Regions from separate parts of the Sphingobacterium sp. BS-2 genome, predicted to be linked through region 2. Evidence: riboswitches for the same ligand, from Rfam matches in the RefSeq annotation. Region 2 holds a riboswitch; each other region holds the start of a gene.

Region 1 (3,276 bases), on a different contig from region 2:
AGAACCATGTTATCTCGATAGGTATCTCTAAAAAAGGTAGACAACTTTTCCAAAGCTTAAAGGATGATTATCAGCAAAAAGGAATTGCCATTGAAAAGGAGACGGAACATGCCGACATCAATTCTGTTAAAAAACAAGGCCATCTCGTTATTATCGGGAATGCTGAAGAAGAAAGCACCTTATTGGAAGCCGGTATCATACGTGCCTCTAGCTTGATCGTGTTCCTGGAAAACGAACAGACCGTAATTGAAATCATTGAGTCCGTCCAAGATATCTACGACAAATCAAAATGTCAGAACAATTTACTCTGTTTCCTACATATCAGTAGTCCCCGGTTAATTGACTTAGTCAAAAACACTGGAATCCACTTAGATAACAACCAAATCCAACTTCGGTTCTTCAATATCCACAAGATGTTGGCTAGACAGTTTTTCTCGCAATTCCCAATAGATCTGCAGCGATCTGGAAAGAAACTTTCCGACATCAATAAAATAGTATTTTTAGGTTATGGGGATTTTGCAAAAGCAATGTTAATCCAAGCCATGCGGATTTTCCATATTTCTGTTGAAAACGATCTTAAAATAGCTGTTTATTCCGAGCAAGCTGAAAAAGACAGGAATTACTTCAAGGAGCAATATCCTAAAGCCAATAAGATATTCCCTATTGAATTCCACAATTTTCAAGGCACCTACAATGAATTGGTAGCAAGGGAAGACCTGTTGGAAAAAGGCGATGAAACCTTGTTTATTACTGCATTTGATCAAGATCAGACCAACCTCAACACAGCGCTTGAGCTATTGGACAAAACCCAGAACAGTAATTTTCCAATTTACGTGCTCAATGCTGAAGGCAAAGGACTGCGGAAATTAATCCGATATTCGGAAGAAAGCGATAGGATTAAATTCTTTGGACAGATGGAAGACATCTGTAACCTAGAATTCATTACCGGGAATAAGCAGGATAAACTGGCACAAGCCATCCATGATGATTACCGAAAACTGCTTTCAGGGGCTAGTTCCGAAAGTGCTAAATATACCTCTGATTGGCTTACTTTGAGTGAAGATGCAAAAGATGCCAGTCGCGCACAAGCTGACCATATCCCCTATAAGTTTTTATTGACCCATAAGGATTGGCCAGCAAGCAATCCAGATCAACTAAATTTTAGTGATGATGAAGTGGAAACCTTAGCCATTATCGAGCATAACCGCTGGATGGCGCACCGTTATATTAATGGTTGGGATTATGGGGAAGTCCGAAATGATGGGCAGAAACTCCACCCTTCCCTTATCCCTTGGGAGGTACTCAGTGAGAGTGAAAAACAGAAAGATCGCGATACCATCTTAAGAATAAAGATACTTTTGAACGAATAAAAAAGCTATAGCCCAAGAATTTGTCTTTGCAGATTGTTTGGGCTATATTTGATTGGCTTTAGGGGTATTCTGATAAGAATTGAGATAGACCCTTTGAACCTGATACGGTTAAAACCGTCGTAGGGAAAAGCATAATTGCTTGGCAAACCTAATTGCCTTTTCCCTTCCCTTTAGCCGTTATTGTTTTTAATTTTTCAAATAATGGAAAACGACATTTATCATTTATTGACTCAAGTCCGAGAAAAATCTCCACTAGTTCAAAACATTACAAATTTTGTGGTCATGAACAATACCGCAAACGCGCTATTGGCACTTGGTGCATCCCCTATCATGGTCCATGCAGAAGAGGAACTGGAGGAAGTCCTGAGTTTCTGCAATTCCTTGGTCATCAACATCGGTACGCTCAGCAAGCCTTGGGCAGACAATATGATCTTGGCAGCTCAACTAGCCAATAAGCTAGGCAAACCTTGGGTACTGGATCCCGTAGGCGCAGGTATCTCTTCACTACGAAATGAAACCCTACAGGCCCTTATGTTATTAAAACCAACTGTCATTCGTGGCAATGCCTCTGAAATCATCGCGCTCCAAAACTTCAACCGTAAAAGTGTTAAAGGTGTGGACAGCACCCATTCAAGCAGCTATGCCCTAGAAGCAGGGAAATTACTGCAAAAGGAAACTGGCTCCATCATTTGCATCTCTGGTGCTACAGATTATGTTATTTCCGAGAATGAGATCACTGAAATCAAAAACGGAACCTCTGTAATGACCAAAGTGACTGGAATGGGCTGTACAGCTTCTGCCATTACTGGGGCATTTATTGGCTTAGCGAAGCACCCCTACCAAGAAGCTGTAGCCGGGGTGGCTATCACAAGTCTTGCCGGCGAATTGGCCGCCAAAATCTCGAAAGGGCCAGGAAGTCTACAACTTAATTTTTATGATATCCTATTCAATCTCGCTAAAGAACAGATCTTGGGTAATCTAAAAATAAAAAGATATGCCAATCCATCCTGATTTCCCCTACCCCCTCTATTTGGTGATTTCAGAAAAAGATTGTGTTAACATGGATTGGCTACAAGTAGCTGAAGAAGCCATATTAGGCGGTGTGGATATCATTCAATTACGTGAAAAGAACCTCTCCCATGCAGCTTACCTAAAAAAGGCCAGGGCATTGAAGAAAATTACAGATCACTATCAAGTTCCATTGATCATCAATGATGCTCAAGACATTGCAGTTGAAATCCAAGCATGGGGAGTCCATGTCGGGCTCTCTGACACACAACCTTTAGCCATTGTCGAAAAATATGGGAATCAACTGAAAATCGGTTGGTCTTTGGAATACAAGAACCAACTGGAAAGCCCTCAAATGAATGCAACCCATCATTTAGGTCTGAGCCCTATTTTCAAAACAGCTACGAAGACCAATACGGTAACCACTTGGGGATTTGAAGGAATCAAGGAAATAAAAGGCTTGACCGACAAACCACTGATCGCCATTGGTGGAATGAACCCAAGCAATGCCAGACAGGCATTTGAAGCCGGAGCAGATTCTGTTGCAGTCGTGTCTGCAATTTGTAGCAGTACAGACCCTAGAAAAGCAGCAGAAGATTTGAAAGGATTATTAAAATGAAAGAAAACAAGAAATATAAAGTACCCACCGTTCTCAGTATTGCCGGATTTGATGGAAGTGGCGGAGCAGGCATCCAAGCCGATACCAAAACGATATCATCCCTAGGTTGCTATGCCATGAATGTCTTGACGGCTTTGCCGGTGCAAAACACCCAAGGCGTCAAAAACATCTTCGATATCCCTGTGGAGGCTGTAAAAGAGCAATTGGATTGCCTCTTTGAAGATATCTATCCGGATAGTATCAAAATCGGAATGGTACATAACAGCAAATTAGTGGAAA
Region 2 (3,276 bases):
TTTAGATAAAGCGAAGGCAAGGAACAATGGCCCTACGAATTCAATGGTAACCCCTAAACCCAAAGGAATCCTTTGGATGGCCATATAGAAAATGAGGTTCATGACCGCGATCCCTACTCCGTATAAGCCACAGTAAAACCATTGTTGTTTATTGAAGGTATGTAGTTTTGGCCTATTGATGGCATAAAGGAGGATGGCCGATAAGCCTATCCTCAAGGTCGTAGTAGCGATTGGACCGATGGCTGGAAACAACTGTTTTGCAAATGATGCTCCTCCTTGCACACAAATCATGGAAAATATCGCTGCAGCAACAGCAACATTGGTATTTCGAATTTTGGCTGACATGGTCAATCGATACTTTTAAATTGACTCCAAAAATAGCCTTTCATTTTATAAAAAGCAGGCGATTGTTGACAATTAATTAGCTAAAGAGTTTCCATATTTAATAATCTTAATCAAAATGTTAAATATAGTTATCGCTACGACACAAAGCTTTTAGATTTAGTAAATTAGACTGGATGATTTATTTTCATCTAAAGAAAATGAACGCTTAATCACAAAGCAATGGCATTAAAACCGATTATTATCTCCTTTCTTTTATTTCTATATAGTTTGGTGGCCTTTTCCCAAGCCCAAAAGAGATATACCGGAACTATCTATTCGAGCGACAGTACTTTGCTGATCAAGAATGTGGATGTCATGAATCAAAGAACCAAACAGATGCTACGTTCGGATTTTGATGGTTCTTTTGGAATTGATGCTCGCCCTTCTGATAGCATTACCTTTGTACATCCCCACTGGAACCGGTTCAGCATCTTGGCGGAAGAGCTTGAAGAAAATGTTTTTCTGCAGAAAAAAGCCATTGTGATTGATGAGGTCGTGGTTATGGGGAACACAAAGGCAGCAAAGCTGAAAGAGCTGCAAAGCATGAAAAATGATCTCAATGTAAAAGGTGGTTTATACTATTCAGGGAACCCTCCTTGGCAGCTGCTCTTGCCTTTTGGTATGCCTACCATTACTTATTTCTATGAAAAATTCAGCAAAGCAGGCCGGAATGCCAGAAGATTTGAGGAGTTTATGCAGCAGGAGATCCATAATATGGAGGTTGACCAGATCTTCAATAAGGCAACCATCAGCGATATCATTCCCATGGAAGATGAAGAGCTAGAGCTCTTTATGGTCGCATACCGTCCCGACTTTGAGGTCGCCCAATATTGGACCACGTATGACTTGCATGTGTATGTCAAAAAATATTACAAAGAATTTAAGGAAAAGAATGATGCTGAAAGATTGATTCTAAAGTAGTTTAGGGCTTTAGACGGAGTTTCTTTTCGGTAAAGATTCAAATGCATATTTATATAAAAATCACAAATAATTTCTTTTAGTTAACTCGTTTAGCTAACTTGCCAATGCTTTAGGGGTGTCTGCGTTAAATGCAGGCTGAGATTTTACCCTTACAACCTGATCTAGATCATACTAGCGTAGGGAAAAGTAAAATATCATTCATGGGTGCGTCCTGCACTTAGAGTAGATATTCCTAAAGCATTAATGCTTAAATAATAATTCAGGAATGCTACTTATTATCAATAATCAGACGAAACAGTACAAGAAGTCTCCTTTGAGCTTGGAGGAATTAATGGAATTGGAGCTGAAAGGCAAGACCAAAGGTGTTGCTATTGCGCTAAACTACCAAGTCATCCCAAGGAACAATTGGGCTGATACCTTATTGACTGATAACGATTCTATCCTAATCATAACCGCAACTCAAGGCGGATAACCCTTAAATTTTTGAAGACATGACAGAGCAAAAGATTACGACCCATCCTTTTCCAAATTCCAAAAAGGTATTTATTCCAGGAAACCTTCATCCCATCCAAGTTGCGATGCGGGAAATTTCCCTAAGCCCAACTAAATTGAGCAATGGTGGTTTGGAAATAAATCCAGCAGTTACGATCTATGATACTTCGGGTCCTTATACGGATGTGAGCTGTGAAATCGATATCCGAAAAGGATTGGAAAGGATCAGGGATCAGTGGATTCTAGATAGAAATGATGTCGAAATTTTAGAGGGCATCAGTTCAGCGTATGGACAGAAAAGATTACATGACTCGAGTTTAGATGATTTGCGCTTCGCTTACAACCATAGACCCAAAAGAGCTGCTGTAGGACAAAATGTAACCCAGTTACACTATGCTAAAAAAGGGATCATCACAGCGGAAATGGAATATGTTGCCATTCGCGAGAATCAAAGAATAGAACAATTGCAGGCCGCTACAAAAGGAATGGCTGATCAACATAAAGGCGAAAGTTTTGGTGCCAATACGCCGAAATTAATTACGCCAGAGTTTGTACGGGATGAAATAGCCGCAGGAAGGGCCATTATCCCCAATAACATCAACCATCCTGAAAGTGAGCCAATGATCATTGGGCGAAACTTCTTAGTGAAGATCAATGCTAACATCGGTAATAGTGCTGTCAGTTCAAGTATTGAGGAGGAAGTTGAAAAAGCAGTTTGGGCATGCCGTTGGGGTGCTGACACCATCATGGACCTTTCGACTGGTAAGAACATACATGAAACCCGCGAGTGGATAATTAGAAATTCTCCTGTTCCAATCGGAACGGTGCCGATATACCAGGCTTTGGAAAAGGTAAAGGGAGTTCCTGAGGATTTGACTTGGGAGATTTTTAAAGATACGTTGATTGAACAGGCTGAACAAGGGGTATCTTACTTTACCATCCATGCAGGTGTTTTGTTGAGGTATATCCATTTAACGGCAAAAAGGGTGACAGGGATAGTTTCTAGAGGTGGTTCTATCATGGCAAAATGGTGCTTGTACCATCATAAGGAAAACTTCTTGTATACGCATTTTGAGGAAATCTGCGAAATCATGAAACAATACGATGTTGCCTTTTCTTTAGGTGATGGGCTTAGACCGGGTTCTATTGCGGATGCCAATGATGCGGCTCAATTTGCAGAGCTGGAAACCCTTGGCGAACTCACCAAAATAGCTTGGAAGCATGATGTCCAGGTCATGATCGAAGGGCCAGGACACGTTCCTATGCACATGATCAAAGAGAACATGGAAAAGCAATTGGAAGAGTGTGATGAGGCCCCATTCTATACTTTAGGCCCTCTCACAACTGATATTGCACCAGGATATGACCATATCACCTCTGCCATCGGCGCTGCTATGATCGGTTGGTACGGCTGCGCAATGCTGTGCTATGTGACTCCGAAAGAGCATTTAGGACTGCCTAACAAAAAAGACGTTAAGG
Region 3 (3,276 bases), on a different contig from region 2:
TGGGGTCATCAAGAACCCAAGCATTCGTGATAAGATGGTCGAGAGACCATAAATCATCGTATCGCTGACAAATTTCTTAACTACCGACACGCTTATATGGTTTTCTTAAGGACTTCAAAATTGCGGAACCCTTTGATCACATCAGATTCTTGATAATCCACTTGGGATACTTCGGCATGTTCAGGACCCTCTTGGCAAAAGTCCAATAAAGACTCTAGGGCGAATCTATCGCCCTCAGCTTCTATATATACAGATCCATCCGGTTCGTTCTTCACAAAACCCTTTACCTTCAATTGATCAGCAACAGCTTTTGTAGAAGCCCTGAAAAAGACTCCTTGAACTTTACCTTGAACCTTAATATTCCAATGTTTCATGAATACAAAGGTATAAGAAGAAATAGAATTAGAAACTATCTAATTCTTCTTACCTTAACTTTTGGATTAAGTTTGAAGGTATCCATCCCTTCCAATAGTACCAAACCTGGCTTCTTCCCAACTTCCAAAGACCCTAATTCGCTTTCTAAGTTCAATGCTTTTGCACCGTTCAAAGTAGCCCATTTGATGGTCTCATTGAAATCCAAATCTGGGAACTCTTTGTGGATTACCTTTAATTCCTCCAGAATATCCAAGGTATCATTCGATGCCAAACTGTCGGTACCAATAACGATGTCATGGCCACCCAATAAGAAATTGTCGATTTTTGGAATTCTATCCTCGATATATAGGTTGGCTTTTGGACAGAAACAGAAATAAACAGATCTCCCCATTCTATCCACAAAGTCCAAATCCTTAATGGAGGTATAGGTATTGTGTACCAAAATCAATTTGTTCTTACTCGGAATATAAGGAAGAAATGATTGCAGGGAGTTTCTAGCTTGAGCTCTAAAATCTTCCAAAACCATGTCCATCTTTTTGAAAAACTCCAAGAATTCACCTTTTTTATAGCGGAAAAGCTTGTTCTCTTCATCACTTTCCTGATTATGGATACTGATGATATTATCTTCGCTGATAGCCTTCTTCAAGGTCTTAAACAAGAACTTGGATCCGGAATAAGGGGCGTGAGGGGTAATTGAGGAATGTTTATAATCAAAATGGAATTCAATTTCCTTAGCATTATCGATTCTAGTAACGACCTCCTCTTTATTGGTTGCCATTACTTCTACGAATGTATGGTATTTGATAGGACTGTTCTCCTTGATCTTAGCGGTCACTGCGGAGTTGACGTGGTCACCAACAGCTTGGATGCCGTTATCATACATCATCTTGTCAGCTTCTTCCATTGCAGCTTCTAATTTACTCTCATGGTTACCGCGTTCATTGATTACAGCAGAAAGAAATGAAGGTAATCCTGTACTCCTCGGCACAACACCTAATAAATGGGAAAGTTCCAAATGGCAATGAGCATTTACAAATCCAGGAATTAAAGCTCCTTTGAATTGTTCCACTAAATTTTCATCTATTTCACCTGGATTGAAAACACCTTTCACAATCCCTTGATCATCCATCGCGACAACCCCCCTTTTAATAGCAGGACCGGCAACAGGAAACACAACATCAGCAGCGTAATACTTCATAAGAAATTAATAGTTCCGTTTTTTTAAAGTTAGCGTAATTTGCCCATTGATGGCAATGTTGGCAATTTACAAAAAAATATAATGAGTTTAACTAATAAAATAATAATTACGAACTTGTTACAATAATATTTAAATTTTGTTTTATTTATCCAAAAGATTAGATTTGCCGCATCGAATAGGGGTGCCTTGTTGTAAAACACAAATAAAGGCTGAGATTATACCCTGTATTTCAAGTGTTTACAAGAAATACATACCTGATCTGGATAATGCCAGCGTAGGGAAAGGGCGGTTAAATAGAACTTGTTGTGACCCCTTACAGCAAGAAAGTTTAACTCTTTAAAACATTTTTTTATTATGTTTAACAAGCTTTGGGCAACTTTAGCCTTATGTTTGCTAGTACTTGCGAGCTATGCGCAGCAAAACTTAACTGTTAGGGTTTTAGACAAATCTGGAGCACCTGCAGACGCCGCAACCGTGTCCATCGACGGACAATCTAAATCAACCAATAAAGACGGAATTGTCGTTTTTGGCAATCTAAGCAAAGGTCTCCATGACTTAAAAATTTCTTTTATTGGTTATAAATCCGAAATTTTAAGAATAAATCCAGAAAATCAAGCTAATTTTTCCATTCAATTAAAAGACAGGGTCTATGAATTCGAAGAAGTTTATGTAACTGCAACTCGTGCAAAAGAAAACTCTGCGACCACTTTCAAAACCATCAGCAAGGAAGAAATCAAGAAAAACAACCTTGGCCAGGACATTCCTTACCTCCTTGACCAGACGCCCGGAGTGGTGATTGGATCCGATGCAGGAGCAGGAATTGGTTATACGAACATGACCATCCGAGGATCCGATAACGAACGTATCAATGTCACCTTGAATGGCATCCCCCTGAATAACCCAGAAAGCATGGGTTCTTTCTTTGTAAACCTTCCTGACTTTGCTTCTAGCACAGAAAGTATACAGATCCAACGGGGTATCGGTACTTCTACCAATGGACCAGCTGCTTTTGGTGCTTCATTAAACTTCCAGACGGATGCCCTAGAGACTAAGCCTTACCTAGAGTTCAATAACTCGTTCGGCTCTTATAACTCTTGGAAAAATACCTTGAAAGCAGGGTCTGGATTGATCAACAATAAATTCGCTTTCAACGCCAGGTTATCCAGGATTTCTTCTGATGGCTATGTTGATAGAGCTTCATCGAATTTAAAGTCTTTTTATGTAGATGCAGGCATGTATACCGATAAGCATACCCTCAAAGCGACTGTGTTCTCAGGTAAGGAAAAAACTTACCAAGCCTGGTATGGCCTTACAGAACCATTGTTCACAGGAAACAAAGAAAGAATCGAAGAATACGCCGATAACCTTTGGTTGTTCGATGCAGAGCGAGAAAGGTTCTTAAACGGTGACCGTAAATACAATTACTACACTTACGATAACCAGACGGACAACTATACGCAAACACATGCTCACTTGAACTATTCCTACCGTCCTTCAGAAAAAATGACCTTTAATACTGCCCTTCACTATACCCGCGGTGCTGGTTATTATGAAGAATTCAGGCCGTTGGACGGATTAGATCATTATGGAATTGACCCAATAATAGTCAATGGTAAAGACCTTGAAGACACCGATTTAATTAGAAGAAGATGGTTGGACAACCACTTCTATGGTTTGACTTACTCTTTACTTTATAAGCCATC

Evidence for each region. Region 2 has a riboswitch for thiamine pyrophosphate ahead of thiS (sulfur carrier protein ThiS). Riboswitches for the same ligand answer to the same signal wherever they lie in the genome.
Region 1: it holds a riboswitch for thiamine pyrophosphate, as region 2 does, so the genes downstream of both, thiM (hydroxyethylthiazole kinase) here and thiS (sulfur carrier protein ThiS) in region 2, are expected to answer to the same signal.
Region 3: it holds a riboswitch for thiamine pyrophosphate, as region 2 does, so the genes downstream of both, ACK2WI_RS16605 (TonB-dependent receptor plug domain-containing protein) here and thiS (sulfur carrier protein ThiS) in region 2, are expected to answer to the same signal.

Annotation. Positions count from the first base shown of each region.
Region 1 covers NZ_JBIXGO010000009.1:137,385-140,660, forward strand. Annotated here, with positions in the region: gene ACK2WI_RS03055 (NAD-binding protein) at 1-1,370, shown strand, start outside; TPP riboswitch at 1,421-1,513, shown strand; gene thiM (hydroxyethylthiazole kinase) at 1,572-2,381, shown strand; gene thiE (thiamine phosphate synthase) at 2,365-2,997, shown strand; gene thiD (bifunctional hydroxymethylpyrimidine kinase/phosphomethylpyrimidine kinase) at 2,994-3,276, shown strand, end outside.
Region 2 covers NZ_JBIXGO010000017.1:259,153-262,428, reverse strand. Annotated here, with positions in the region: gene ACK2WI_RS09945 (EamA family transporter) at 1-345, opposite strand, end outside; gene ACK2WI_RS09940 (hypothetical protein) at 565-1,305, shown strand; TPP riboswitch at 1,407-1,505, shown strand; gene thiS (sulfur carrier protein ThiS) at 1,571-1,777, shown strand; gene thiC (phosphomethylpyrimidine synthase ThiC) at 1,797-3,276, shown strand, end outside.
Region 3 covers NZ_JBIXGO010000021.1:104,951-108,226, forward strand. Annotated here, with positions in the region: gene ACK2WI_RS16590 (polysaccharide biosynthesis C-terminal domain-containing protein) at 1-90, opposite strand, end outside; gene ACK2WI_RS16595 (acylphosphatase) at 93-374, opposite strand; gene ACK2WI_RS16600 (amidohydrolase family protein) at 410-1,573, opposite strand; TPP riboswitch at 1,741-1,871, shown strand; partial or broken gene ACK2WI_RS16605 (TonB-dependent receptor plug domain-containing protein) at 1,928-2,578, shown strand; partial or broken gene ACK2WI_RS16610 (hypothetical protein) at 2,554-2,625, shown strand; gene ACK2WI_RS16615 (TonB-dependent receptor) at 2,699-3,276, shown strand, end outside.